DNA from 4 places in the Pseudomonas hormoni genome. Region 4 is predicted to be linked to each of the others. Evidence: predicted binding sites of a transcription regulator. Region 4 holds the regulator's gene; each other region holds the start of a gene.
What was found. The regulator FliA, encoded in region 4, starts transcription of late flagellar genes. The targets are predictions, from matches to a motif close to CTAAAGTTTNNNNNNNNNNNGCCGNTAA.
Positions count from the first base shown of each region.

Region 1: KJF94_RS22345 (methyl-accepting chemotaxis protein) is a predicted target of FliA. The motif match lies at 3,276-3,303, and genes of this name have one in related genera.
Region 2: KJF94_RS19670 (methyl-accepting chemotaxis protein) is a predicted target of FliA. The motif match lies at 4,012-4,039, and genes of this name have one in related genera.
Region 3: KJF94_RS20755 (flagellar protein MotY) is a predicted target of FliA. The motif match lies at 3,155-3,182, and genes of this name have one in related genera.

Region 1 is NZ_CP075566.1:4,799,261-4,806,766, reverse strand. It holds gene clpB (ATP-dependent chaperone ClpB) at 1-2,499, shown strand, start outside; tRNA gene KJF94_RS22365 (tRNA-Asn) at 2,798-2,873, shown strand; tRNA gene KJF94_RS22360 (tRNA-Pro) at 2,883-2,959, shown strand; tRNA gene KJF94_RS22355 (tRNA-Lys) at 2,965-3,040, shown strand; tRNA gene KJF94_RS22350 (tRNA-Pro) at 3,136-3,212, shown strand; gene KJF94_RS22345 (methyl-accepting chemotaxis protein) at 3,365-4,990, shown strand; gene wbpA (UDP-N-acetyl-D-glucosamine 6-dehydrogenase) at 5,496-6,809, shown strand; gene wbpB (UDP-N-acetyl-2-amino-2-deoxy-D-glucuronate oxidase) at 6,827-7,506, shown strand, end outside.
Region 2 is NZ_CP075566.1:4,218,216-4,225,721, reverse strand. It holds gene KJF94_RS19685 (LysR family transcriptional regulator) at 1-848, shown strand, start outside; gene KJF94_RS19680 (inorganic phosphate transporter) at 965-2,578, opposite strand; gene KJF94_RS19675 (transporter) at 2,857-3,879, opposite strand; gene KJF94_RS19670 (methyl-accepting chemotaxis protein) at 4,155-5,780, shown strand; gene KJF94_RS19665 (PepSY domain-containing protein) at 5,853-6,161, opposite strand; gene KJF94_RS19660 (glycerophosphodiester phosphodiesterase) at 6,273-7,400, opposite strand.
Region 3 is NZ_CP075566.1:4,450,483-4,457,988, forward strand. It holds gene KJF94_RS20745 (hypothetical protein) at 58-684, shown strand; gene KJF94_RS20750 (argininosuccinate synthase) at 834-2,051, opposite strand; gene KJF94_RS20755 (flagellar protein MotY) at 2,181-3,089, opposite strand; gene pyrC (dihydroorotase) at 3,249-4,295, shown strand; gene rnt (ribonuclease T) at 4,292-4,969, shown strand; gene KJF94_RS20770 (peroxiredoxin) at 5,045-5,647, opposite strand; gene KJF94_RS20775 (bacterioferritin-associated ferredoxin) at 5,963-6,181, shown strand; gene bfr (bacterioferritin) at 6,381-6,854, shown strand; gene grxD (Grx4 family monothiol glutaredoxin) at 7,011-7,352, opposite strand; gene KJF94_RS20790 (molybdopterin oxidoreductase family protein) at 7,450-7,506, opposite strand, start outside.
Region 4 is NZ_CP075566.1:1,025,494-1,032,999, forward strand. It holds gene flhA (flagellar biosynthesis protein FlhA) at 1-1,265, shown strand, start outside; gene flhF (flagellar biosynthesis GTPase FlhF) at 1,277-2,605, shown strand; gene fleN (flagellar synthesis regulator FleN) at 2,722-3,552, shown strand; gene fliA (RNA polymerase sigma factor FliA) at 3,549-4,289, shown strand; gene KJF94_RS04750 (chemotaxis response regulator CheY) at 4,457-4,828, shown strand; gene KJF94_RS04755 (protein phosphatase CheZ) at 4,851-5,639, shown strand; gene KJF94_RS04760 (chemotaxis protein CheA) at 5,686-7,506, shown strand, end outside.

The DNA of each region.
Region 1 (7,506 bases), 2.7 Mb from region 4:
GGTCTTGACCATCCCGGTATTGAACCGGCGCATTTGATGCAAGCCATGCTTGAGCAGCAGGGTGGTTCGATCAAACCCCTGCTGATGCAGGTCGGTTTCGACGTCAACAGCCTGCGTAAAGAGCTGACCAAAGAGCTCGACCAGCTGCCAAAAATCCAGAATCCGACCGGCGACGTCAACATGTCGCAGGATCTTGCGCGGCTGCTCAACCAGGCCGATCGTCTGGCCCAGCAAAAGGGCGATCAGTTTATTTCCAGTGAGTTGGTGTTACTCGCCGCCATGGACGAGAACAGTAAGCTCGGTAAATTGTTGCTCGGCCAAGGGGTGAGCAAGAAAGCCCTGGAGAACGCGATCAACAACCTGCGCGGTGGTGAGGCGGTCAATGACGCCAACCACGAAGAGTCGCGCCAGGCGCTGGATAAATACACCGTCGACCTGACCAAGCGCGCCGAAGACGGCAAGCTCGATCCGGTGATCGGCCGTGACGACGAAATTCGCCGGACCATTCAGGTGCTGCAACGTCGCACCAAAAACAACCCGGTACTGATCGGTGAGCCTGGCGTGGGTAAAACCGCCATCGCCGAAGGCCTGGCCCAGCGCATCATCAACGGCGAAGTGCCGGACGGCCTTAAAGGCAAACGTCTGTTATCCCTGGACATGGGCGCGCTGATTGCCGGTGCCAAGTACCGCGGCGAGTTCGAGGAGCGCCTGAAATCCCTGCTCAACGAACTGTCGAAGCAGGAAGGGCAGATCATTCTGTTCATCGACGAACTGCACACCATGGTCGGCGCCGGTAAGGGCGAAGGCTCGATGGACGCGGGCAACATGCTCAAGCCTGCATTGGCCCGTGGTGAATTGCATTGCGTTGGCGCGACCACGCTCAACGAGTACCGCCAATATATAGAGAAGGATGCGGCCCTCGAGCGGCGCTTCCAGAAAGTGCTGGTGGACGAACCGAGCGAAGAAGACACCATCGCCATTCTGCGTGGCCTGAAAGAGCGTTATGAAGTTCACCATAAAGTGGCGATCACCGACGGCGCGATCATTGCCGCTGCCAAACTGAGCCATCGCTACATTACGGATCGTCAGTTGCCGGACAAGGCCATCGACCTGATCGACGAAGCCGCCAGCCGCATCCGCATGGAGATCGATTCCAAGCCGGAAGTGCTGGACCGTCTGGAGCGTCGTCTGATTCAGTTGAAGGTGGAGTCCCAGGCGCTGAAGAAAGAAAGCGACGAAGCGGCGATCAAGCGTCTGGAAAAACTCCAGGAAGAAATCGTTCGCCTCGAGCGTGAATATTCGGACCTCGAAGAAATCTGGAACTCGGAAAAAGCCGAGGTTCAAGGTTCTGCGCAGATCCAGCAGAAGATCGAACAGTCCCGTCAGGAACTGGAAGCTGCGCGCCGTAAAGGCGACTTGAACCGCATGGCCGAGCTGCAATACGGGGTGATCCCGGACCTGGAGCGCAGCCTGCAAATGGTCGACCAGCACGGCAAAAGCGAAAACCAGTTGCTGCGCAGCAAGGTGACCGAAGAAGAGATCGCTGAAGTCGTGTCGAAGTGGACCGGCATTCCGGTGTCGAAAATGCTCGAAGGCGAGCGCGACAAGCTGATGAAGATGGAAAGCCTGTTGCACCAACGTGTGATCGGTCAGGACGAAGCGGTGATCGCGGTTTCCAATGCGGTGCGGCGTTCACGCGCCGGGTTGTCCGACCCGAATCGTCCGAGCGGTTCGTTCATGTTCCTCGGCCCGACCGGTGTCGGTAAAACCGAGCTGTGCAAGGCGTTGGCCGAGTTCCTCTTTGATACCGAAGAGGCCATGGTGCGGATCGACATGTCCGAGTTCATGGAGAAACATTCCGTGGCTCGACTGATCGGTGCACCACCAGGCTATGTAGGTTATGAAGAGGGCGGTTACCTGACCGAGGCGGTGCGTCGCAAGCCTTATTCGGTGATCCTGCTGGATGAGGTCGAGAAGGCCCACCCGGATGTGTTCAACATCCTGCTGCAAGTGCTGGAAGATGGCCGCCTGACTGACAGCCATGGCCGTACGGTGGACTTCAAGAATACCGTGATCGTCATGACGTCCAACCTGGGCTCGGTACAGATCCAGGAACTGGTCGGTGATCGTGAGGCTCAGCGCGCGGCGGTGATGGATGCAATTTCCACGCACTTCCGGCCGGAGTTCATCAACCGGGTCGACGAAGTGGTGATCTTCGAGCCATTGGCTCGGGATCAGATCGCGGGTATTACCGAGATCCAGTTGGGTCGTCTGCGCAGTCGCCTGACCGAACGGGAACTTAAGCTGGAACTCAGTCCTGAGGCCATGGATAAGCTGATCGCTGTCGGTTACGACCCGGTGTACGGCGCACGGCCGCTCAAACGAGCGATCCAGCGCTGGATCGAAAACCCGCTGGCGCAGCTGATTCTGTCGGGGCGTTTCATGCCCGGCGATACCGCCAAGGGTGTAGTGGAAAACGACGAAATCGTCTTCGCCTGATCCACGATCACAGCAAAATTGAAGAGGCCTCGCATTGCGAGGCCTTTTTTTCGTCAGGTTGTTGAACTGAAAGGAAAAGGCTTGTAAAGTGCGCCCCGCAGTAAGTCACCCCGAAGGGTTTCCGCTCCCCAAGCAGGAATCTGAAATAAGTTGCAAATCATTAACTTGAAAGCAATTTAAGGGGTTGACAGAGGTGCTTAAGATTGTAGAATAGCGCGCCTCAGACACACGAACGCAGCGATGCGAACGGGTCGAAGAGGTGAAGCAAGCTTCACAGTTGTAAATTGAAATATGTAGTTCCGTGATAGCTCAGTCGGTAGAGCAAATGACTGTTAATCATTGGGTCCCAGGTTCGAGTCCTGGTCACGGAGCCAATTTCAAACCGGGGTATAGCGCAGTCCGGTAGCGCGCCTGCTTTGGGAGCAGGATGTCAGGAGTTCGAATCCCCTTACCCCGACCATTTTTGGGTCGTTAGCTCAGTTGGTAGAGCAGTTGGCTTTTAACCAATTGGTCGTAGGTTCGAATCCCACACGACCCACCATTTTTGAAACCAGTTAGCGCTGGGATCAGATCTTAAGATCAGCGGCCAAAAGCCCTGATCGAAGAAGGCGACTTGTAAAGGTCGCCTTTTTTTTCCGGGGTATAGCGCAGTCCGGTAGCGCGCCTGCTTTGGGAGCAGGATGTCAGGAGTTCGAATCCCCTTACCCCGACCATATTAAAAATCCTCGTATCGAAAGATACGGGGATTTTTTTTGTCTTCGAAAAAGCCGAATCCTTTCAAGTCATCGTACAACTTGCCGATAACGAGCTGTCGGGGCGCAGACGCGGCCTCCCATTCAAGCCAACAACAAGAAAGGCGCTCGTTATGTTTCTTCGTCAGCTGAATATTGCCCCCCGTGCCGCGCTGGGTTTTGCCTTGATCGCCGTGTTGGTGGCGTTGCTCGGGATGTTTGCGCTGGGGCAAATGTCGAGTATTCGCGAGAGCGAGGTGGCCGTGGAGAAGCAGTGGTTGCCGAGCATCCGCGGGGGTGACGAGATTCGCGAACTGATGTTGCGCATCCGCACCATTTCCTTGCGCATGGCTCTGGATCAGGACCCAAAGAATATTCCGACCTACCGCGGTCAGATGGACACTCGCGACAAGGAGCTGAGTGAGAAGATCGCGGCTTATGATCGGTTGGTCGATACTGCCGAGGGCCAGGCCTTATATGACCAGTTCAAAACCACCTTTGCCGCCTATCGCACCGGCATTGCCCAGTCGTTCACCCTGGCGGAACAAGGACGTCGTGACGAACTGACCAAGCTGCTGCTGATCGACATGAAGACGGTGGTCGATGGTTCAGGCAAGCAGCTCAATGATCTGGCGGATCTGTTCGCCAAGCAGGTCGCCGCTGAAAGCGAGAAATCCGCAGCGCACTACGAAACGTCGCGAACGATTGTCAGTTTGTTTATTGCGCTGGCGGCGTTGGCTACGGTAGGCCTGGCCATGTTGCTGACCCGCAGCATCGTCCGTCCTTTGAGTGAAGCGCTGATTGTCGCGGAAAGTGTGGCGCAGGGCGATCTGACCCAGCCGATCGCAACCCATGGCAACGACGAAGTGACTCGTTTGCTCAAGGCGCTGGCGACTATGCAGCAGAATCTGCGAGAAACCTTGCAAGCCATCAGCGGTTCAGCCACTCAGCTGGCCACGGCGGCGGATGAGTTGAACGCCGTCACCCTCGACAGCACTCAGGGGCTGCAACAACAGAATAACGAAATTGAGCAGGCTGCCACGGCGGTCAACGAAATGACCAGTGCCGTGGAAGAAGTGGCGCGCAACGCAGTGTCGACTTCCGATGCTACCCGCCAATCCAGCGAGTCCGCGCATCTGGGGCAGGAGCGGGTCAGCGAAACCGCCAGCGCTATCAGTGCCTTGGCCAAGGATGTGCAGCACACCGGTGAATTGGTGCAGTCACTGGCTAATCAGTCTCAGGACATTGGGAAGGTGCTGGATGTGATTCGGGCCATCGCTGAGCAAACCAACCTGTTGGCGCTCAACGCAGCGATTGAAGCGGCCCGTGCAGGGGAAAGCGGTCGCGGTTTCGCTGTAGTGGCTGATGAGGTGCGTGCGTTGGCCCATCGTACCCAGCAATCGACCCAGGAAATCGAACAGATGGTCCAGGGCATGCGCAACGGTTCGAGTCTGGCGCTGGACTCCATGAATGCCAGTGCTTCCCGTGCCGCCAGCACATTGGTGTTGGCTGAACGAGCCGGGGAAGCGCTGCAGACCATCACTGCTTCGGTTCACGAGATTCACGAGCGTAACCTGGTGATCGCCAGTGCTGCGGAAGAACAGGCTCAAGTGGCTCGGGAAGTGGATCGCAATTTGGTGAATATCCGTGATCTTTCGGTGCGATCAGCCTCCGGTGCCGATCAGACCAGTGCCTCCAGTCATGAGCTGTCGAAGCTGGCCAATGCACTGCAGGGCATGGTGCAGCGCTTTCGGGTGTAAATCCGCCCGACGTAAAAAAGGCCGCGCTTCTCGATGGAGAGGCGCGGCTTTTTTTTGTGGTGGGGGCGCGTCTTGATCGTTCGCTACTGCCTTGCGCAATGGCGCCATTTTAAGCGAGGGGGATAATCGCTGGGCGGGTTCGACGAGCGCAGGAGTGTTCGTCGGTTGGTCTGAAACGCTTGCATATCGCCGATTGCTTTAAAGTCATGCTTGGAGATAAGTGGCATAATGCGCTTTTTTTGGTTGCGCTGCTGAAGGAGTGCCTGCCTGGTCAATCAGGTTCATAGCCCCGCAGGTGGTTATGCTGCACTGGAGCGCAAGTAACACTCCATAAAAGGAGGGTATCGCCAGCAGAGGAGGCTATTTGAATCACGCCAACCAAGAAGCGAGCGCTGCCCGGAACTGGCAAGACATGCATGCGAAGATAAACATCAACAGCGGGTGGTGATTCCCGGTTAGTTGAAGTGTGAACCGCTTAAGAATTAGTTAATGGGAGTTTTACCTGATGTCGGGCATCAAACGGGCGAGTGTTGGCAAGTTCAAAAGCAGAGAGGCTCTAATTGGTATCGTAGGGCTGGGTTATGTCGGTCTGCCTCTGATGTTGCGTTACAACGCTATTGGCTTTCGTGTGCTGGGCATCGATATCGATGAGGCTAAAGTCTCCCGGTTGAACGACGGACAAAGCTATATCGAGCATATCCCTGCCGAGAAAATTCAGAACGCTCGTCAAAGCGGCTTCGAGGCGACCACGGACTTCCAGCGGGCGAGCGAATGCGACGCCTTGATCCTGTGTGTGCCAACCCCGCTGAACAAGTACCGTGAACCGGACATGAGCTTCGTGATCAACACCACTGAAGCGATAAAACCCTATTTGCGCGAAGGGCAGATTGTCTCCCTGGAGAGCACCACCTATCCGGGGACTACCGAAGAAGAGTTGCTTCCGCGGGTTCAGGAAGGCGGATTGACGGTGGGCGAAGACATCTTCCTCATCTATTCGCCTGAGCGTGAAGATCCGGGCAATCCAGACTTTGAAACTCGCACTATTCCCAAGGTGATCGGCGGGCACACCCCGGCTTGCCTGGAAGTGGGGATCGCACTGTACGAACAGGCGATTGACCAGGTCGTGCCAGTCAGTTCCACCAAGGCCGCCGAGTTGACCAAGCTGCTGGAAAATATCCACCGCGCGGTAAATATCGGCCTGGTCAACGAGATGAAAGTGGTCGCCGATCGTATGGGGATCGATATCTTTGAAGTGGTCGATGCGGCTGCGACCAAGCCTTTCGGCTTCACTGCGTTCTACCCGGGGCCGGGGCTCGGCGGGCATTGCATCCCGATCGACCCGTTTTACCTGACTTGGAAGGCTCGCGAGTACGGTTTGCATACGCGTTTCATCGAACTCTCCGGCGAGGTCAACAAGGCCATGCCCGAGTATGTGGTCAGCAAGCTGATGGATGGCCTCAACAACAACAGCAAGTCCCTGAAGGGCAGCAAGGTGTTGGTGCTCGGTATCGCCTACAAGAAAAACGTCGACGACATGCGTGAGTCGCCTTCCGTCGAGATCATGGAGTTGCTCGAAGCCAAAGGCTGCGTGGTGGCTTACAGCGACCCGCATGTCCCGGTTTTCCCGAAGATGCGTGAGCATCACTTCAATCTGTCGAGCGAAGCGCTGACCGCTGAAAATCTCGCGAGCTTCGATGCCGTAGTCCTGGCCACTGATCACGATAAATTCGACTATGAGCTGATTCGCCAACACGCACGGTTGGTGGTGGACAGTCGCGGCAAATACCGCACCCCTGAAGCTCATATCATCAAAGCCTGATTGCTGGAGTGTTCCCTTTGAAACGTTTCGCCCTTATCGGCGCTGCCGGTTACATCGCCCCACGGCATATGCGCGCAATCAAAGACACCGGTAACGAGTTGGTATCGGCTTATGACATCAATGATTCCGTAGGGATCATTGACAGCCTGTCTCCGCAGAGCGAGTTTTTCACCCAGTTCGAGCGTTTCAATGAACACGCCTGGCAGCTCAAGCGCGATCCGGCGACAGCCCTGGACTACGTCGCTGTCTGCTCGCCCAACTACCTGCACCATTCGCATATTGCGGCGGGTCTGCGCCTTGGCTGTGATGTGATTTGCGAGAAGCCGCTGGTACCCACTCCGGAAATCCTGGACGAGCTTGCGCTGGTCGAGCGCGAGACGGGCAAGCGTGTCTACAACATCCTGCAACTGCGTCATCACCAGGCCATTCTCGATCTCAAAGAGAAAGTTGCCCGGGAGTCTCGCGACGGTAAATACGATGTAGAACTCACCTACATCACTTCCCGTGGCAAGTGGTACATGGAGAGCTGGAAAGGCGATCCGCGCAAATCTTATGGCGTCGCGACCAATATAGGCGTGCACTTCTACGACATGCTGCATTTCATCTTCGGCAAGTTGCAGCGCAACGTTGTGCACTTTGCCAATGATTACAAAGCGGCTGGCTACCTGGAGTACGAAAAGGCCCGGGTGCGTTGGTT
Region 2 (7,506 bases), 3.2 Mb from region 4:
CGAGTTTTACCCTTGCCGGCGAAAGCCTGGGCTTGCCCCGGTCCACCGTGTCGGAACACGTTCAGGCGCTGGAAGCGCTGCTGGGTACGCGTCTGCTGCAACGCACCACGCGCAGGGTTCAGGCGACTCAGGACGGCCTGGTGTTGTACGAACGCAGCAAGGACTTGCTGTCGCACATGGACGAAATCGAAGGGCTGTTTCGCCAGGATGCGGCGTCGCTCACCGGGCGGATTCGCTTCGACATGCCGAACTTTCTGGCGCGCCAGGTGGTGTTGCCGCGGTTACCGGAATTCATCGCGCTGCACCCCAATCTGGAACTGGAAATCAGCACCACCGATCGCCGGGTTGATTTGCAAAGGGAGGGGTTTGATTGCGTTGTGCGGGTCGGCGCACAGCCGGATCAATCGGTGGTCGCGCGCCACGTGTGCGATTTTGCGATGGTCAATTGCGCCAGTCCCGCTTACTTGCAGCGCTATGGCATTCCCGAAAAACTCGACGATCTGGCGCAGCATCGGCTGGTCCATTACGTCGGCGTGCTGGGTTCGCGGTCGGAAGGTTTTTTGTATGAGGTCGATGGCAAGCTGCATCGATTGCCGATGGCGGGTAGCGTCACGGTGAACAGCACCGACGCTTATGAAGCGGCGTGCCTGGGGGGATTCGGCTTGATTCAGGCGCCGCTCAAAGGCATGCAGTCGCACTTGCTCAGCGGTGAACTGGTGGCGGTGTTGCCGCAGTTCAATGCACCGTCGATGGACGTGGCGCTGCTCTATGCCCGGCAACGGCATTTGCCGTTGCGGGTCAGAGCGTTTATGGATTGGCTGGCGCAAATCATCCAGTCCACGATCTAAACAACACCGCAAAACCTGTAGGAGCGAGGCTTGCCCGCGAAGGCGGTCTCAGGATTTGCATCGACCTTGAGACCGCCTTCGCGGGCAAGCCTCGCTCCTACAGGGTTCTGTGGTGGTCAGAAGATTTGGGTGAACAGCCAGTACAAACTCCCCGACAACAGAATCGCCGCCGGCAAGGTCAGCACCCAGGCCATCAGCAGATTGCGGATGGTCTTCATTTGCAAGCCACCGCCGTTGGCGACCATGGTCCCGGCTACCCCCGAAGACAACACGTGGGTAGTCGAGACCGGCAGCCCGAACATGTCCGCCGCGCCGATGGTCAGCATGGCCACGGTTTCAGCCGAGGCCCCTTGTGCGTAAGTCAGGTGGGTCTTGCCGATCTTCTCGCCGACGGTCACCACGATGCGCTTCCAGCCGACCATGGTGCCCAGGCCCAGCGCAATCGCCACCGCGATCTTCACCCACAGCGGAATGAACCGCGTGGCGTTGTCGATCTGTTGCTTGAACAGTTGCAGCTTGCCGGTGGTGTCGGCGTCAAAGTTGCCGACTTTGTTCTTGTCTATCAAGCGAATGGTTTCGCTGGTCAGGTACATGTCGTTGCGCACGTTGCCCATGGCCTCGGCCGGGACTTTCGACAGCGAACCGTAACCCTTCACTTCGTTGCCGATGTTGCCGGCCAGCGTCGCGAGGGCGGGGATCAGTTGCGGCGTGGCTTCCTTGGTGCGCACGTAATCGGACAGCACCGGACGCGGATCGGTGGGCGCCGGCAGCGAGGTGGTTTTCATCAGCGCTTGCTGGGTGACTTCGGCCACGGCGGCGAATTGCAACGACTGATCCGCCGGCATGGTGCGGTTCAACGCGTACGCCATCGGCAGGGTGCCCACCAGGATCAGCATGATCAGGCCCATGCCTTTCTGGCCGTCGTTGGAGCCGTGGGCGAAGGACACACCGGTGCAGGTCAGGATCAACATGCCGCGAATCCACCACGGTGGCGGGGTGTTGCCTTGGGGTTCCTTGTACAGCGCGCGATTCTTGACGAAGGCGCGCAGGGCCAGCAGCAACAACGCGGCGCAGCCGAAGCCAACCAGTGGAGAAAGAAGGAGCGCGTAACCGACCTTGGTTGCTTGCGCCCAGTCCACGCCGCTGGTGCCGTCGCGCCCGTGCATCAAGGCGTTGGCGACGCCGACACCGATGATCGAACCGATCAGGGTGTGCGACGAAGACGCCGGCAGACCCAGCCACCAGGTGCCGAGGTTCCACAGAATCGCCGCGATCAGCAGGGCGAAAATCATCGCGAAACCGGCGGACGACCCGACCTGCAGAATCAGCTCCACCGGCAGCAGCGCGATGATGCCGAACGCCACCGCGCCGCTCGACAGCAGCACGCCAAGGAAGTTGAAGAACCCGGACCAGACCACCGCAAAGTTCGGCGGCAAGGAGTTGGTGTAAATCACCGTGGCCACTGCGTTGGCGGTGTCGTGGAAACCGTTGACGAACTCAAAGCCCAACGCGATCAGCAGCGCCACGCCCAGCAGCAGAAACGGCGTCCAGGTGGTGACCACCGTGCCGAGTTCGTTCATGTCGTGCATCAGGCTGTACGCGGTGAACAACAGGCCGATGGCCAGCACCGCGAAGAAAATCACAATGGTCAGCAGGCCGGGTTTTTTATCGAACTGCGGCTTCGCGCTGCTGGCAGACGCCTGGGCGGCGGTGTAGGAAGGAGTAGCCATAACGGACAATCCTGAGGAGGGATGGAGTGTCAGTCATGATCGTTGCCAAATGTTACAGAGAGGCTGCGTTGGGTCAGTGTTTGGGGTTTTTGCTTATTCCGTTGATCTGTTCCTGGGGCGCGCAATACCTTGTGGCGAGGGAGCTTGCTCCCGCTCGGCTGCGAAGCAGCCGCAAAACCTGTTGGCATGGTTTGGTTGGAGGAATGCCGGGGGCCGCTTCGCGACCCAGCGGGAGCAAGCTCCCTCGCCACAGTGACGGGGGGGCTTGAAGATTGTGCTCAATAATCCTGGCGCTTACGAAACGCCCACCGCCCCGCAATCACGGTAAACGTCGCCACCAATGCCACCAGAATCCAGAATCCTTCCGGATCCTGGGATAGCGGCACGCCACCCACGTTCATGCCAAAGAAACCGGCAATGATGTTGATCGGCAACGCCAGCACCGTCACCACCGTCAGGGTAAACAGCGTGCGGTTGCTTTGTTCATTCAGGTTGGCGGCAATCTCTTCCTGCAACAGTTTGATCCGCTCACCCAGCGCCGTGAGGTCGTTGATGATCAGCGCAAACTCCTCGGTGGATTTGCGCAGCTCCTTCACGTCTTCCTTCTGCAACCATTGCGGCGGACGATTGAGCAGGCGCAGCAACGAGCCCGGCTCCAGCGCCAGCAGCCGTTGCAGACGCACCAGCACCCGGCGATTGGCGCCCAGTTCCGCGCGGTTGGTCGACAGCCGCGAGGACAGCAACTCATCCTCGATCTGATCGACACTGAGGCTGGTCTTGCGCACGATCTGCGTCAGCACCTCGCCTTGGTCGCGCAGCAAATGCACCAGCAACTCCAGCGGCGAGCGAAAGCATTCACCGGCCTTCACCGACGAACGTAACTTGTCCACCGAGTGCAGCGGTTGCAGGCGCGCGCTGATGATCAGCCGGCTGCGGGCGCATACCCACAGCGTCGACACATCCGAGGAGACCATGCTGCTGAGGTTGAACACCACGTCGTTGACCACCGCCAGCAAGGCTGAATCGACATGCTCGATGCGCGTCGAACGCGAACCTTCATGCAACGCTTCGAAAAACTCGTCGGGTAATTCCAGGTGACTTTTCATCCAGCGCTCGCACGCGGCGTGAGCGAGGTTCAGGTGCAGCCAGAGAAATTCGTCGCTGTCGCCCGGTTGTTGCAGACACCGCAACGCCATGGCCGAATCGATCTCCCGGCCGCGTTCGCCGGGACGAAAACTGAAACCGTACAGCAGACCGAACAGGTCCGGGTCGCGATGGCTTTGGTCGATGCTGTGGTTCATGAGGTCTCGCTGTGAGGAGGCGCCTGTCGCGGGTTTCACAGGTTCACTTGAGCCGCATCATCGCAAGGTGCGATGACATTTTTGTGACGGTTAAATAACGCAAACGATTGCGTTACCGATGGTCGGATTCTCTTCAAGAAGCGCTCTGGCACGCCGATCACGCTTAGGTTAAGTTGCGCGCCTTCGGCCACCGGCCAACGCCGCAGACAGGGATGTTCGGACTAATTTCACGCCTCACCCAGGGCGTGCCTCATTCCTGTCACGAGTACCTTCCGATGTTTTTGCAAAAGTCCTTGAGAGCGCAAATTCTCGCCCTGCTGAGCGGCAGCCTGTTTGCGATGCTGTTGATCGCTTTGGCTTGCTTTCACTTTCTGTCCAGCGGCGTTCAGAGCTACGCGAATCTGATCGACGGCCCGCTGCACACCTCGCAATTGATCGATGAAGCCAACCTGCAATTCAAGGTGCAGGTCCAGGAATGGAAAAACGTCCTGCTGCGCGGCAAGCAACCGGCGGACCTGGACAAATACTGGAAGCAATTCGAAGACCGCCAGCGCGACGTGCAGGGCATTCTCGGCGAACTGGCCGGGCAAAAGGGCATCGAGCCGCAACTCAAGACCCGCATCGAACGCCTGCGTGACGAACACCGCGTGTTAGGCGCGGCGTATCAGAAGGGCCGCGATGCCTACGTGGCGGCCGGTGCCGATCCAACGGTGGGTGACACCGCGGTGAAGGGCGTGGACCGGGCGACCAGCGATCAGATGAGCGAACTGGTCAGCGAATTGCGCAAGCAGGGCACCGAGCAGTCCAGGCTGATCAGCGCCAGCGCCGATCGCACCGTGTTGCTGGGCATCATCGTGATGCTCGCTTCGGGTCTGTTGATCGGTCTGTTGAGCCTGTGGCTGGTCAACCGCAACCTGGTCGAACCGATTCGCAAGCTGATCGACTACGTGGCGCAACTCAGTCAGGGCAAAATTGCCGAACGCGTGGCCAGCACCCGTCAGGATGAGCTGGGCAAATTGGCGATCGCGGCCAACACGCTGCGCGATTTCCTCGCCGACACCTTCAGCCGCTTGCAGGTCAGTGCCAAGGATCTGGACGGCGCCAGCGGTGAGCTGAAAGCGATCGCCGGTCTCATGGCCAGCGGCACCAACGAGCAGTTCAACCGCACCGATCAGGTCGCCACGGCGATGAACGAAATGTCCGCCACCGCGCAGGAAGTCGCGCGCCACGCCGCCGATGCGGCGCGTGCGGCGGATGACGCCGACCAGTCCGCCCAGCAAGGCGAAAAAGTCATGCAGGGCACCATCCACACCATCACCCGCATGCGCGGTGAAATTGCCAACACCGCGACGGTCATTCGACAGCTGGAAACCGACAGCGGCCGCATCGGCAAGGTGCTGGAAGTGATTCGCGGCATCGCCGAACAGACCAACTTGCTGGCGCTCAACGCGGCCATCGAAGCCGCCCGTGCCGGTGAAGCCGGGCGCGGTTTCGCGGTGGTGGCCGATGAAGTGCGCAGCCTGGCCCAGCGCACGGCGGCGTCGATCATCGAGATCAACCAGATCATCCAGACTGTGCAAACCGGTGCGGTGGACGCGGCTCAGGCGATAGAGAGCGGTCAGTCGCGCAGTGAGGAAAGTGTCGAGCAAGTGACGCAGGCCGGTGCGATGCTGGAGCGCATTACCCACGCCGTGGAAGCCATTCGCGACATGAACCGCCAGATCGCTACCGCTGCCGAAGAGCAGACCTCGGTCGCCGAAGACATCTCGCGCAACCTCACCGAGATCACCAGCATCGCCAGCACCAACCTGGACAACGTGCAACGCACCGAAGCGGCCAGCCACAACCTGCACGGGTTGTCAGGACAACTGAATGAAGTGACGGCGCGTTTGAGCGCGTAAGGTTTCACGGGAACACGGGAACGCAAAAAAGCCGCACGATCCGAAAATCGTGCGGCTTTTTTTGTGTGAGTATCAGTCGTCTTGTTTGTTCTTCAGGACTTCGCCGGTGGCGGCGTTCAAGTCCACGTCCCATTCAATGCCTTTGGCATCTTTCAGTTCGACTTCGTACTCGTAGCCGTTGAAGTGGTTATCCAGGTCGCTGTCGGTGATCGTGGCACCCGGGTGCAACTTCAGAACGATCTGGTTCAGCTCTTCCAGCGGCTTGATCTTTTTATCCTTGACCAACTGCGGGATCTGATCGACGGGAACATCATCCGCCTGGGCCAGGCCAGCGGTGAGGGTCAGGGCGGCAGCGGTGAACAGGGCAGTCAAAGTCTTCATGAGGTTCTTTCCTTGGGTGTGCTGATTAAGTGAGTCCAGATTAACTGTGGCAACTTAATTCAGGCTTAATTCCCATTAACGCGTCGTTTGTAAAAGCTTCGCGGTCCTCGATCAATACCCATTGTTCGTCAGCAACTGCGCAACCGTACCCGCCGCCGGGCGTTTATAGAACTTCAACAGTTCGCTGGCACGGTTGGTGAAAATACCATCGACCCCGGCGTCCATAACCTTCTGGTAATCCACCGCATCATCGACGGTGTAGACGTGCACCAACAAACCCTGATCGTGGGTGTACTGGTTCATCCACGGCTTCACCAGGTCCGAATAGCTCTGATCGCCGCCCTTGGTCAGCGCGGCGGAAGGACCGGTGCCGATCGCGCCCTGGGCCTTGGCGTACTCGACCCATTGCTGGAACTCGGCTTTGTCCTTCGGCTCCTGCTTGGCGTAGTACGTGGCTTTGTCCTTGTCGCCAGACTCGGCGAACGTCACCTTGGACTTGGGCTCGATGCTGCCTTCGCCGACCCACAGCAACAAAATCTTCGGCACCTGCGGCATTTCTTTTTCCAGCAGTTCGAGGCTGCTCTTCTCGAACGTTTGCAACACCACTTTGCCTTTGCCCTGGCCGACCGCCAGATTGCTTTTCGCCAGTTTGGAACCCGCCGGGCTCAGCCAGCCGCGATCCTGCAATTTATCCTTGAGGTCGCTTTCGATGCCGGGGAATTGCTTGGGTTCTTTGGTTTCGATGTACAAGCCGGGCTTGTGCAGCGGATTGCCTTGGGCAATGTCGATGATCTCGTCGAGGGTCAGGATTTTCAGACCCGCATAGGAGGGACGTGCGCGATCCGGGTAAGCGCTGTTGAACCAGCTGCCGGCATCGAGGGTTTTCAGTTCGGCGATCGTGAACGCGTTGGCCGGGCTGTCCTTGCGCTCAGGGAATTTGCTGGCGACGTCGGTGGTGCGTTGCAGGTTGTTGTCGTGCAGGGCAAACAGCACGCCGTCCTTGCTGCGTTGCAGGTCCAGTTCGAGGTAGTCGGCGCCCAGATCGCGCGCCAGTTTGTAAGCGGCGGCGGTGGATTCCGGTGCATCGAAAGACGCACCGCGGTGAGCGATCACCGCCGGATGCGGGATGCCCGAACGGCTCGCCAGTGAGGTTGGGCCTGGCTCGCTGGCGGCCTGCGCCTGACCGAGGCCGAGCAGCACGCTCAGCAGCAGAGCGCTCTTGGTGAAAGTAACAGGCATGGTCGAGATCCTTTCGCAGAGTGTTTTCAAAGACGTCCCTTTTAACAACTGAGCGCCGCTTGCGCTATCGCGAGACCGACATAAACGTGTTTAAAGCAGATTTTTC
Region 3 (7,506 bases), 3.1 Mb from region 4:
ACTCAACTATCACCCATTAACCCAACGAGAAAAGACAAACTTATATGAGTACAAAACATGATAAAACTCAAACAGAGAATCACCAACCCCATGACAGTCATCGCAATATTCGCAACACTGTCTGAAACATCGGCAGCCGTCTCCCTGCCGTTCCTCGATAATAAGGAACGAGAGCTCTATATCTGGTTTTTGATCAGCTTTCCTTTTTATTTGCTTCTTCTGTTCTTCGCCACCCTCAACTTCAATTATCGATCGCTCTATGCGCCGTCCGATTTTGAGAAGGGAAAGCACTTCATAAAAGTCATGGACAATGCCGAGCGTCCGGATGTTGCTCAAGGCACGCCTGGCGAAAACGGCGGACGGGAAAACTTCTCGATCCAGCACCACATCGAGTTGCCCGAGCGTCTTGAAGACCTGCACATCATTGATGCGCGATGGATGAACAGAAAAAACGAATTCCGCGAGTTTCTGGAAAGGATTCGGTTACCCAAGGGAGATTCGACGCAAGTTGTCGTGTTTCTCACCAGTGCCGAATCAGAGAATTTACTGAAAGAAAGCGCGATCAAATTTTTCAGACACGTAAAGAAACGCAACGGCGCACCGTTTTGCATTGCTTACAATGTGAGCTCACACGACGTGACGGTCATTGATCAACTCGCCAGACTGGCCCACAGCGGTCAGTAGCGTTTTACGATCGACAGGAGAGCAGCAGGCAGGAATGGCGCTTACGAAACAAGAAAGATGAATCGCAATGTCAGAAAGAAAAATCCCTATTTCCAAATTTGTGGCCTTGTCAAAACAAGGCCACAAATTCCATCAGAGCGTCAGAAACTTCAGAAAAGCTTCCGACCCTTGTTCGCCGCAATACGCATGCGCAGGGCGTTCAGCTTGATGAAGCCAGCCGCATCCGCCTGGTTGTAGGCGCCGCCATCTTCTTCAAATGTCGCAATGTTGGCGTCGAACAACGATTCGTCGGACTTGCGACCCGTGACGATGACGTTGCCCTTGTACAGCTTCAGGCGCACAACGCCGTTCACGTGTGCCTGGGAAGCATCGATCATCTGTTGCAGCATCAGACGCTCAGGGCTCCACCAGTAACCGGTGTAGATCAGACTGGCGTATTTAGGCATCAACTCGTCTTTGAGGTGAGCCACTTCACGGTCCAGGGTGATCGATTCGATCGCACGGTGAGCGCGCAGCATGATGGTGCCGCCTGGGGTTTCGTAGCAGCCCCGGGACTTCATGCCCACGTAACGGTTCTCGACGATGTCGAGGCGGCCGATGCCGTGTTCGCCACCGATACGGTTCAGGGTCGCCAGCACCGTCGCTGGAGTCATTTCGACGCCGTCCAATGCAACGATGTCGCCGTTGCGGTAGGTCAGTTCCAGGTACTGCGCTTTATCTGGAGCCTTCTCCGGGGAGACGGTCCATTTCCACATGTCTTCTTCGTGCTCGGTCCAGGTGTCTTCCAGCACGCCGCCTTCATAGGAGATGTGCAGCAGGTTGGCATCCATCGAGTACGGGGATTTTTTCTTGCCGTGACGCTCGATCGGGATGTTGTGCTTTTCAGCGTAATCCATCAGCTTTTCACGGGACAGCAGGTCCCATTCGCGCCACGGTGCAATCACTTTCACACCTGGCTTCAAGGCGTAGGCGCCGAGTTCAAAACGAACCTGGTCGTTGCCTTTGCCGGTGGCGCCGTGGGAAATGGCGTCAGCGCCGGTTTCGTTGGCGATTTCGATCAAGCGCTTGGCGATCAACGGACGAGCGATGGAAGTACCCAGCAGGTACTCGCCTTCGTAAACGGTGTTGGCGCGGAACATCGGGAAAACGAAATCGCGCACGAACTCTTCGCGCAGATCGTCGATGTAGATCTCTTTCACGCCCATGGCCTGAGCCTTGGCACGTGCAGGTTCGACCTCTTCGCCCTGACCCAGGTCAGCGGTGAAGGTCACGACTTCACAGTTATAAGTATCCTGCAGCCACTTGAGGATCACCGAAGTGTCCAGGCCGCCGGAATACGCCAGAACGACCTTGTTTACGTCCGCCATGCCATCACTCCACGGGGTTCTACGGAAAGCCGTCAAGTCTACCGGTCATGCAGGATAATTTACAGAGGCGCGACAGCTTATGACGACGAAGCGACAGATTATGTCGAGCGGGCGACGATGACAGCCGGTTCAGGAGGTCTTCGCGGCGCTCGCCGATGCTGTTGATTGGGGCGCCGGTTGCTCGGTGGGCGCGACCCGCGCGAGGTGCACATTGACCCGACGGTTTTTCGCCCGATTGGTCGCATTGGTGTTGGGCGCCAACGGATAGCGCTCGCCGTGGAAGCGCACGGTAATCTGCGATTCCTGAACACCGTTGGCCTTGAAGAACTCCATAACCGCCAGCGCTCGACGCCGCGACAAGTCACGATTGGTCAGGCGGTTGCCGCTGTTGTCGGAGTGGCCGTCGAGTTCGATGTGATTGACCGTCGGATCGGCCTTCATGAACTCCAGCATCACCTGCAACTGAGCCTTGGCCTGCGTGTCGAGATCGAGGCCGTCGCCGGGAAAGCCGATTTGCGTCTGTTTAACCTGCTCGAAGTTCTTCGGCAGCAGCTTCGCCACGCAGCCCTGATAATCGTTGAACGCCTTGCTGAACTTGACCGGCAACAGCCGCACTTCCGAGACCCGGCCATCACCCGAATAATGTCGGACGACCGGACTGCGCCCATCCATCAGGCCACTGATCAAGCGTCCGGCCTGAACCTGCGAACTGTTGAACAGCACATTGCCGCTGCCGATCTGTACGGAACCGAGATTGATGTCGCCACGCCCCGGCTGCCAGGGTGCAGCGGCCGCCAATAAGGTCGCCGAGCCGCCGCCGACCATCGAGTTGTAGGCTTTCAGACGAAACGTCGCCTGCTCGCCGGCGCGACGCACGAACTCACCCGAACCGAAATCGGTAATCGGTTGAGTCAGGCGGCACTCGAACTTGTCCCCTTCGACCGTCCACTCGATGCTCTCCAGACGGGTCTGGAAAGTGAGCGCCATCGCGGGAAGGCTGGCAAACACACTGAGCAAGGCTAAATAACGCTGGCGCACGGGAGGCTCCACTGGCTTCTACAACAAAAAGACCGACACACACATGTTTACGGCGTACCTGTTGGATATCGGAAGCTTCCTGCAAAACTTGATAGCGAGTGCCTGAGAGAGTCTTTTCCGGTAGCATTCCCCTGAGTTTGACCCGCCTGGAATCCCCTCATGTCCGACCGCCTGACCCTGCTGCGTCCCGACGACTGGCACATTCATCTTCGCGATGGTGCCGTGTTGACCAATACCGTTGCGGATGTCGCGCGCACCTTTGGTCGCGCCATCATCATGCCCAACCTGGTACCTCCGGTGCGCAACGCCGCTGAAGCCGACGGCTATCGCCAGCGGATTATCGCTGCACGCCCGGCCGGCAGTCGTTTCGAACCATTGATGGTGCTTTACCTGACCGACCGTACCCAGCCCGAAGAAATTCGTGAGGCCAAGGCCAGCGGCTTCGTGCACGCCGCCAAGTTGTACCCGGCCGGCGCGACCACCAACTCGGACTCTGGCGTCACCAGCATCGACAAGATTTTTCCTGCGCTCGAGGCCATGGCCGAAGTCGGGATGCCTTTGTTGGTTCACGGTGAAGTCACCCGTGGCGATGTCGACGTGTTCGACCGCGAAAAACTTTTCATCGATGAGCACATGCGTCGTGTGGTCGAGCGCTTCCCGACGCTCAAAGTGGTGTTCGAACACATCACCACCGCGGACGCCGTGCAGTTCGTCAACGAGGCTTCGGCCAACGTTGGCGCGACCATCACCGCGCATCACCTCTTGTACAACCGCAACCACATGCTGGTCGGCGGAATTCGGCCGCATTTCTACTGCTTGCCGATTCTCAAGCGCAATACCCATCAGGAAGCCCTGCTCGACGCCGCCACCAGCGGCAGCGACAAGTTCTTCCTCGGCACCGACTCGGCGCCGCACGCCCAGCACGCCAAGGAAGCCGCTTGCGGTTGTGCCGGTTGCTACACCGCTTATGCGGCGATCGAGATGTACGCCGAAGCGTTCGAACAACGCAATGCGCTGGACAAGCTCGAAGCCTTCGCCAGCCTTAACGGCCCGCGCTTCTATGGCCTGCCGGTGAACACCGATCGCATCACCCTGGTCCGCGACGAGTGGACCGCCCCAACCAGCCTGCCATTTGGCGAGCTGACCGTTATCCCGCTGCGCGCCGGTGAAAAACTGCGCTGGCGCCTGCTGGAGGAACACGCGTGAGTGAAGACCATTTCGACGACGAACAGGACGGTCAAGGCGGCGGAGGTGGTCCACGCCACCCGATGGCAGCTCGATTCCGTGGATACCTGCCAGTCGTTGTCGACGTTGAAACCGGTGGTTTCAACTCTGCCACTGACGCCTTGCTGGAAATAGCCGCTACCACCATTGCCATGGATGAGAAGGGTTTTGTATACCCGGATCACACCTACTTCTTCCGCGTCGAGCCTTTTGAAGGCGCCAACATCGAAGCGGCTGCCCTGGAGTTCACCGGGATCAAACTCGATCACCCGCTGCGCATGGCCGTGAGTGAAGAAGCGGCGCTGACCGATATCTTCCGTGGCATCCGCAAGGCGTTGAAAGCCAACGGCTGCAAGCGAGCGATCCTGGTCGGGCACAACAGCAGTTTCGATCTGGGCTTCCTGAACGCGGCGGTTGCGCGTCTGGACATGAAGCGCAACCCGTTCCATCCATTCTCCAGTTTCGACACGGCAACCCTCGCCGGTCTGGCCTACGGTCAAACCGTGCTGGCGAAAGCCTGTCAGGCGGCCGACATCGACTTCGACGGTCGCGAGGCCCACTCGGCTCGCTACGACACCGAGAAGACGGCTGAGCTGTTCTGCGGCATCGTCAACCGCTGGAAGCAAATGGGCGGCTGGGAAGACTACAACGACTGATTCAAGCCCTCGGGTTTATCCCGCCCATAAAAAAACCGGCCTCAACGGCCGGTTTTTTTATGCCTCGAACGCGCCTTACAGGGCAGCAGCGTTCTCGGTCAGGTAAGCCGCGACGCCTTCGGTCGAAGCGGTCATGCCTTTGTCGCCTTTCTTCCAGTTGGCAGGGCAGACTTCGCCGTGCTCTTCGTGGAATTGCAGAGCGTCGACCAGACGGATCAGCTCTTCCATGTTACGGCCCAGCGGCAGGTCGTTGATGATCTGCGAGCGGACAACGCCTTTGTCGTCGATCAGGAACGCGCCACGGAAAGCCACACCGCCTTCGGACTCAACGTCGTAGGCCTTGGCAATTTCGTGCTTCATGTCGGCAGCCATGGTGTAGCGAACCTGGCCGATACCGCCATTGTTCACCGGGGTGTTGCGCCATGCGTTGTGAGTGAAGTGCGAGTCGATCGAAACGGCGATCACTTCAACATTGCGTGCCTTGAAGTCGGACATACGGTTGTCCAGAGCGATCAGCTCGGATGGGCAAACGAAGGTGAAGTCCAGTGGGTAGAAGAACACCAGGCCGTATTTGCCTTTGATGGCCGACGACAGGGTGAAGCTGTCGACGATTTCGCCATTGCCGAGTACGGCCGGTACGGTGAAGTCAGGGGCTTGCTTGCCTACGAGTACGCTCATTGAATATCTCCTGGTGTAAAAACGTGAAGTTCCGGGTTGGCGCCAGCCTGTCACCCTCAGGCGACAGCCCTGTGACACCCACCCGCTTCATAAGGACCGGCCATCATACACTGCGTTTTTGAGCTGTCCTCAACGGTTTTTCGCCAACACCTCAAATTGCCGTCGTCGCGATTACTGGCAGATTGCCCTGGAGAAAACCGTTCGTCAGCCATCCACGCTTATAACGCAAAGCTTTCAGAAACCACTTTGACAATCATTCTCGTTAACATTAAGATCCATCGCAACTGAGTCACCACCAGCGACGGTTCTTAGCTTATGTATGTCTGCCTCTGCACTGGCGTCACCGACGGACAAATCCGCGAAGCAATCTATGAAGGATGCTGCAGCTACAAGGAAGTCCGCCAGGCTACCGGCGTAGCCAGCCAATGCGGCAAATGCGCCTGCCTTGCCAAGGAAGTGGTGCGTGAAACCCTGACCAAATTGCAAACAGCCCAGGCTGCGATTCCTTTCCCTGTAGAATTTACTGCCGCGTAAATACCCTATTCCAAAGAACCGGACTTTATGTCCGGTTTTTTTATGCCTGAAAATCAATTGGTTACGCGCTAGACGCGGAACACAAACATTCTTATTCCGATTAATTTTCACTTAAGTTTCAATAACTTAGGTTTGACACTCTTAGTTGCGCGGCTCAAACTCTGCTTTATAGACAGCTATTACAGGGCAGGATCCCATCATGAAAGGCGACATTACAGTCATCCAGCATCTCAACAAGATCCTTGCCAATGAGCTGGTCGCGATCAATCAGTATTTTCTGCATGCGCGCATGTATGAAGATTGGGGTCTAAACAAGCTCGGCAAGCACGAATACCACGAGTCCATCGACGAGATGAAACACGCGGACAAGCTGATCAAGCGCATCCTGTTCCTGGAAGGCCTGCCGAATGTGCAGGATCTGGGCAAGCTGCAGATCGGCGAGCACACCCAGGAAATGCTTGAGTGCGACCTGCGTATCGAACGTACCGGCCACGCTGACCTGAAAGTCGCAATTGCTCATTGCGAAACGGTTGGCGATTTCGGTAGCCGTGAACTGCTCGAAGACATTCTCGAATCCGAAGAAGAACATATCGACTGGCTTGAAACCCAACTGGGCCTGATCGATAAAGTCGGTCTTGAGAACTATCTGCAATCGCAGATGGGCGAAGAGTAATTAGCGTCCGCTAAACTCGAGACAATAAAAAGCCCCGCTCTCTTAAAGAGGCGGGGCTTTTTTATGTCTGCTCTTGTAGGAGCGAAGCTTGCTCGCGAAAGCGGTGTGTCAGGTACAAAGCCTTCGCGGGCAAGCCTCGCTCCTACAGGAACCGAATCAGGCTTCTGACTTGTTGGCAGCAGCCGCTTCAACAGCCGCTTTGATGGTGCTTTGCAGCGAACCGTCTGCAGCCATCTCGGTCATGATATCGCTACCGCCGACCAGCTCACCACCGACCCACAGCTGCGGGAAAGTTGGCCAGTTGGCGTATTTTGGCAGGTTGGCGCGGATTTCCGGGTTCTGCAGGATGTCCACGTACGCAAACTTTTCGCCACATGCCATCACGGCCTGCGCGGCTTTCGCGGAGAAGCCACACTGCGGGGCATTCGGCGAACCTTTCATGTAAAGCAGAATGGTGTTGTTAGCAATCTGCTCTTTAATCGTTTCGATGATATCCATGGAGCACCTCGGCTGAACTTTCCGACTCAGGGGTCGGCACGGTGGCGCATTGTAACGGAAACCCGAGCGCCATGCTCGGTCTCCCCGACAGACTCAATCAAGCCGCCGCCACGGTCACGGGCACACCGTTCAACGCCGCATTCCCCGACAACTC
Region 4 (7,506 bases):
CCAAGGCGCTGGCCGTGGCGGCGGGTTTGATGGCGGTCATGGGCCTGGTGCCCGGCATGCCACACTTCTCCTTTCTGAGCATGGCGGCCCTTGCGGCCGGCGGCGCGTACCTGTTCTGGAAGAAGCAGAACATCGTCAAGGTTCAGGCCTTGCAAGAGGTCAAGCGTCAGCAGGAGCTGCTGCCATCGCCGGCTCGCGCTCAGGAAACCAAGGAGCTTGGCTGGGACGATGTGACGCCGATCGACATGATTGGCCTGGAAGTCGGATATCGCCTGATTCCGCTGGTGGATCGCAACCAGGGTGGTCAGTTGCTGGCGCGTATCAAAGGCGTGCGCAAGAAGCTGTCCCAGGACCTGGGTTTCCTGATGCCGACTGTGCATATCCGTGACAACCTCGACCTCGCGCCAAGTGCCTATCGCCTGACCCTGATGGGGGTAATCCTGGCCGAAGCGGAGATTTATCCGGATCGGGAACTGGCGATCAACCCGGGTCAGGTCTACGGTTCGCTCAACGGCATCACCGCCAAAGATCCGGCTTTCGGGCTGGAAGCGGTCTGGATCGAAATCAGCCAGCGTGCGCAGGCGCAATCCCTCGGTTATACCGTGGTCGATGCCAGTACAGTGGTGGCAACCCACTTGAACCAGATTTTGTACAAGCACTCCAGTGAGCTGATCGGCCACGAAGAAGTACAGCAACTCATGCAGTTGCTGGCCAAAAGCTCGCCTAAACTGGCCGAGGAGCTGGTGCCGGGCGTGGTGTCGTTGTCGCAGCTGCTCAAGGTGCTCCAGGCGTTGCTGGCCGAGCAGGTGCCCGTACGGGACATTCGCAGCATCGCCGAGGCGATCGCGAACAATGCGGCCAAGAGTCAAGATACTGCCGCGCTGGTGGCCGCCGTACGCGTCGGCGTATCCCGTGCAATCGTCCAAAGCATTGTGGGGACTGAGTCGGAGCTGCCAGTTATCACTCTTGAGCCAAGGTTGGAACAAATATTGCTCAATAGTCTTCAGAAGGCAGGACAAGGCTCGGAAGAGGGCGTTCTGCTGGAGCCAAGCATGGCTGAAAAACTGCAACGCTCGTTGATCGAAGCGGCGCAGCGTCAGGAAATGCAAGGTCAACCGGTGATTCTGCTGGTGGCCGGTCCGGTTCGCGCGATGCTGTCGCGATTTGGCCGACTGGCAGTCCCGGGTTTGCATGTGTTGGCTTACCAGGAAATCCCTGACAACAAGCAAGTGACCATCGTTGCGACAGTAGGGCCCAACGGCTGAGGTAGTGGTTTATGCAAGTTAAGCGTTTTTTCGCCGCCGATATGCGTCAGGCCATGAAACTGGTTCGTGATGAGCTGGGCGCTGATGCCGCCATCATTGGCAACCGCCGGATCGCCGGTGGTGTCGAGCTGACGGCTGCCCTCGATTACAAACTGTCGGCGCTGGCCCCGCGTGTTCCGAACATGGAACTCGAGGACGAGCTGCGCAAGACCCAGTCGCGGATCGTGACCGCCCAGGCCGAACTGAGCCTGCGTAGCGAGGGCGAGAGCGACAAGTCCACCAATCGCCAGTTGTTCGCCGGTCTGCCACTCACCGCCGCCGAACCGCTGATCGAACCGACTTACACTGAACCCCGTCGTGCTGCGCCGGCCCCTGCGCCAGCCTCCGGCGGTGTCGACCCGCGGGCTTTCGATTCGATGCGTTTCGAACTCAACAGCCTGCGCGAACTGATGGAAGTACAACTCGGCTCCCTGGCCTGGAACCAGCTGCAAGGCAGTCGTCCGGCCCAGGCCAACCTTTGGCGTCGCCTGCAACGCATCGGCCTGTCCGGCCCGTTGTCCCGCGATCTGCTGGAAATGATTACCGACATTGAAGAGCCCCGTCAGGCCTGGCGCATGTTGCTGGCGCACCTGGCGCGGATGATCGCCACACCGGAAGTCGAGCCACTGGAAGAGGGCGGCGTGATTGCCATGGTCGGCCCTGCCGGCATGGGCAAGACCACCACGCTGGCCAAGCTCGCGGCCCGTTACGTGCTCAAGTACGGCGCGCAGAACATCGCGCTGGTGAGCATGGACAGCTACCGCATCGGCGCTCAGGAACAACTCAAGACCCTGGGCCGGATCCTCAACGTGTCGGTCACCCACGTCGACCCGGGCCAGTCCCTGGTGCAGGCGCTGGACCCATTGCTGCGCAAGCGTGTGGTGCTGATCGATACCGCGGGTCTTCAGGCCAGCGATCCGGCACTGCGTATGCAGCTCGAAAGCCTGGCCGGTCGAGGCATCAAATCAAAAAATTATCTGGTTCTGGCAACCACCAGCCAGAAACAGGTTCTAACCGCCGCTTATCACAGTTACAAGCGCTGCGGGCTCGCTGGCTGCATCCTGACTAAACTGGATGAAACGGCAAGCCTGGGCGAGGTGCTGAGCCTGGCAATCAGTCATGAGTTGCCGGTGGCTTACCTGACCGATGGGCCGCGGATTCCGGATGATTTGCATCTGCCGCGTCGTCATCAGTTGGTCAGCCGTGCCGTCAGCGTGCAAATGCAGGAAGAACCCAGCGAAGAAGCCATGGCTGACATGTTCGCTGATATTTACCACAGCCCGACCAAGCAGGTTGGCTGAGGTATTAATGAACAGTTTTTGTACCTACATCGATGGTCTGCCATGCATTGTTCCGTTTGTGAACGCGCAGCCAGTAATGTGGCCTCCGTCTATGCAAGACAAGGTAAAGAAATAACATGGGCAGCATGCATCCCGTACAGGTGATCGCGGTGACCGGCGGCAAAGGTGGCGTCGGGAAGACTAACGTGTCAGTGAACTTGTCCCTGGCTCTAGCTGAGCTAGGCCGGCGCGTCATGCTGCTGGACGCCGATCTGGGTCTGGCGAACGTCGACGTCCTGCTGGGACTGACACCCAAACGCACCCTGGCCGACGTCATCGAAGGCCGCTGTGAGCTGCGCGACGTGTTGTTGCAGGGGCCAGGCGGCATCCGCATCGTCCCGGCCGCGTCCGGCACTCAGAGCATGGTGCATCTGAGCCCGGCACAACACGCCGGCCTGATCCAGGCGTTCAGCGATATCGGCGACAACCTCGACGTCCTGGTGATCGACACCGCTGCGGGCATCGGTGACTCGGTAGTCAGTTTCGTTCGCGCCGCGCAGGAAGTCTTGCTGGTGGTTTGCGACGAACCGACCTCGATCACCGACGCCTACGCACTGATCAAACTGCTGAACCGCGACTACGGCATGAACCGTTTCCGCGTCCTGGCCAACATGGCCCAGAGCCCGCAGGAAGGTCGCAACCTGTTTGCCAAGTTGACCAAGGTCACGGATCGCTTCCTCGACGTCGCCTTACAATACGTCGGTGCGGTGCCGTACGACGAAAGCGTGCGCAAGGCCGTTCAGAAGCAGCGCGCGGTCTATGAAGCTTTCCCGCGTTCCAAGTGCTCCCTGGCCTTCAAGGCCATCGCACAAAAGGTCGATACCTGGCCGCTGCCTGCCAACCCGCGTGGGCACCTGGAGTTTTTCGTCGAGCGCCTCGTGCAACAAACGGCAGGACCCGTGCTATGACAGCCAGCGGTTACAACCTATACAAGAAATCGGCACGTGACGCGCAGTACGAGCTGATCGAGCGTTACGCGCCACTGGTCAAACGCATTGCCTACCACTTGCTGGCGCGACTGCCAGCCAGTGTCCAGGTCGAAGACCTGATCCAGGCCGGCATGATCGGCCTGCTTGAAGTATCGACCAAATACGACGCCAGCAAAGGCGCGAGTTTCGAGACGTACGCGGGCATTCGAATCCGCGGCGCGATGCTCGATGAAGTCCGCAAGGGGGACTGGGCGCCACGTTCGGTCCACCGCAATACCCGCATGGTCAGCGACGCAATTCGCTCGATTGAAGCTAAAACCGGCCGTGACGCTAAAGATCACGAAGTTGCGGCCGAACTCCAATTGAGTCTCGATGATTACTACGGGATTTTGAACGACACCCTGGGCAGCCGGTTATTCAGTTTCGACGATCTGTTGCAGGACGGCGAACACGAAGGGCTGCACGAGGATGGCGCGAGCGCTCATCTCGAGCCGTCACGCGATCTGGAAGATGAACGCTTCCAGGCGGCGCTGGCGGACGCGATTGCCAATTTGCCGGAGCGTGAGCGACTGGTGTTGGCGCTGTACTACGACGAAGAGTTGAATCTCAAGGAAATCGGTGAGGTCCTGGGGGTCAGCGAATCTCGAGTCAGCCAGTTACACAGCCAGTGCGCGGCCCGTTTGCGGGGGCGTTTGGGGGAGTGGCGAGCGCGCTGAAGGCAGTGTGGGGACACTGCGAACGTGGCTGGTGTGGTGTTGAACTGCGCCGGTCTCGATCTGTTGTGCTCCAGACAGTCATTGAGTGCTTTGCCGGATTGATTGAAATGGCGCGTCCAGGTGCTGGGCGCGTTTAAGACTGCTTGGAGGTCGAATTGGACAAGAACATGAAAATCCTCATCGTTGATGACTTCTCAACGATGCGGCGGATCATAAAAAACCTGTTGCGTGACCTTGGGTTCACCAACACGGTCGAGGCTGACGATGGCGTTACTGCCATTCCGGTTCTCAACAGCGGAAGCATCGACTTTCTGGTAACGGACTGGAACATGCCTGGCATGACCGGTATCGATCTGCTGCGTCACGTGCGCGCCGATGAAAAGCTCAAGCACCTGCCGGTGCTGATGGTAACCGCTGAAGCCAAGCGCGAGCAGATCATCGAAGCGGCCCAGGCCGGTGTTAACGGCTATGTGGTCAAACCCTTCACGGCCCAGGCGTTGAAAGAAAAAATCGAGAAGATTTTCGAACGCATCGGTTGAGAAACTGCGCCACGGGGGAGCTATGGACCACAACGAATCTTCACAGGGCGATTTTGAGTCGACCCTGAAAAAACACGCGGTCGAACTGGTCGAAAGCCTTGAAAAAGGCAAGTTCGGCGACGCTGTGCAATTGATCCATGAGCTCAATCAGACCCGTGACCGCGGCCTGTATCAGGAAGTGGGCAAGCTCACTCGCGAGCTGCATAGCGCGATCGTCAATTTCCAGATTGACCCGCACATGCCGCAAGCCGAGGAAGTGTCCCAGATCACAGATGCCACCGAGCGTCTGGGCTACGTTGTCAAGCTGACAGAGGCCGCAGCCAACCGCACCATGGACCTGGTCGAAAACTCTACGCCGTTGGTCAATAGCCTGAGCGATGAAGCCCAGGCGCTGAGCACGGACTGGGGACGGTTCATGCGTCGCGAAGTCGGGGCTGAAGAGTTTCGCGAGCTGGCACGGCGTGTCGACGGTTTCCTGACACGCAGCAGCGCGGACAACCGCGCGGTGTCGAGCAACCTCAACGACATTCTGCTCGCTCAGGATTATCAGGACCTCACAGGTCAAGTGATCAAGCGTGTGACCCAATTGGTCACCGAAGTTGAAAGCAACCTGCTCAAGCTCGTGCTTATGGCCAGTCAGGTGGACCGCTTTGCGGGCATCGAACATGACCGTGAAGCGATGCTTGCTGAAAAAGATCCGCAAAAACATCTCTCTCAGGGTGAAGGTCCGCAGATTCATGCCGATAAAAGAGAAGACGTTGTGTCCGGTCAGGACGATGTGGACGATTTGCTATCCAGCCTAGGGTTTTAGAATTTTAGGTATTTTAGGTTTTTAGACCTGTAGGAGCACACCCTTAATGAGCTTCGGCGCCGATGAAGAGATCCTTCAGGATTTCCTGGTTGAGGCCGGCGAGATTCTAGAGCAACTGTCCGAACAGCTGGTCGAGCTTGAAAGCCGACCGGATGATGCGGACTTGCTCAATGCAATTTTTCGCGGTTTTCACACTGTAAAAGGGGGCGCCGGCTTCCTCCAGCTCAACGAGCTGGTGGAGTGCTGTCACATCGCCGAGAACGTGTTCGACATCCTGCGCAAGGGTGAACGTCGCGTCGACTCGGAATTGATGGACGTGGTTCTCGAAGCGCTGGACGCGGTGAACAGCATGTTCAGCGAAGTCCGCGAACGCAGCCCGATCACGGCTGCCACGCCTGAATTGCTTGCGGCCCTGGCCCGTCTGGCCGAGCCGCAAACCGCCGATGAAGCCGCACCTGTGGCTGAAGTGGTGGAAGCACCGGCTGCCGAAGCCGAATCAGGCGACATCACCGATAACGAATTCGAACAACTGCTGGACTCGCTGAACGCCGTCAAGGCTCAGGCCGAGGCGCCTGTGGTTGCTCCGCTGCCTGCCGGCGATGCCGCGGCCAGCGACGAAATCACCGATGCAGAATTCGAGTCGTTGCTCGATCAATTGCACGGCAAAGGTCAGTTCGCCGTCGACGCGGTGGCAGCACCTGCTGCACCCGCCGCACCGGCTGCCCCGAAAGCGGCAGGCGACAGTTCCGACATTACCGACGACGAATTCGAAGCACTGCTCGATCAGCTGCACGGCAAGGGCAACTTTGCGGTGGACGCGCTGGAATCGGCCATTGCTTCGGCCCCGGTCGCCGCTGCACCTGCCGCTAAAGCGGCCGGCAGCGATCTGATCTCGGATCACGAGTTCGAATCGCTGCTCGACGAATTGCACGGTAAAGGCAAGTTCACTGAAGTCGGCACCGGTTCCGCCGCTTCTTCGGTAGCGGCACCTGTCGCCAAAGCCCCGGCACCAGTGGCCAAAGCGCCCGAGCCAAAAGCCGAAGCGCCGAAGCCTGCTGCCGCCGCTGCACCGGCGCCAGCCCGTGCACCGGCTGCACCACCGGCGGAAAAACCGGCCAGCGAAGCCGAGACCACCGTGCGGGTCGATACCGCGCGTCTCGACGAAATCATGAACATGGTTGGCGAGCTGGTACTGGTGCGTAACCGCCTGGTTCGCCTGGGGGCCAACAGCGCCGATGAGGCCATGTCCAAGGCCGTGTCGAACCTCGACGTGGTCACGGCTGACTTGCAAACCGCGGTCATGAAGACCCGGATGCAACCGATCAAGAAAGTCTTCGGGCGCTTCCCGCGTCTGGTTCGAGATCTGGCTCGCCAGCTCAAGAAAGAGATCAACCTGGAGCTGGTCGGCGAAGAAACCGACCTCGACAAAAACCTTGTCGAGGCACTGGCCGACCCGCTGGTCCACTTGGTGCGCAACTCGGTCGACCACGGTATTGAAGAGCCGGCTGATCGTGAAGCGATGGGCAAACCGCGTAGCGGCAAAGTGATCCTGTCCGCTGAACAGGAAGGCGACCACATCCTGCTGTCCATCTCCGATGACGGCAAGGGCATGGATGCCGACGTGTTGCGTGGCATCGCGGTCAAGAAAGGTTTGATGGACAAGGATGCGGCGGACCGACTCAGCGAGTCTGACTGCTTCAACCTGATCTTCGCGCCGGGTTTCTCGACCAAAACCGAGATCTCCGACGTGTCGGGTCGTGGCGTGGGCATGGACGTGGTGAAAACCAAGATCGCCCAGCTCAACGGCACCATCAACATCTACTCGACCAAGGGCAAAGGCTCGAAGATCGTCATCAAGGTGCCGTTG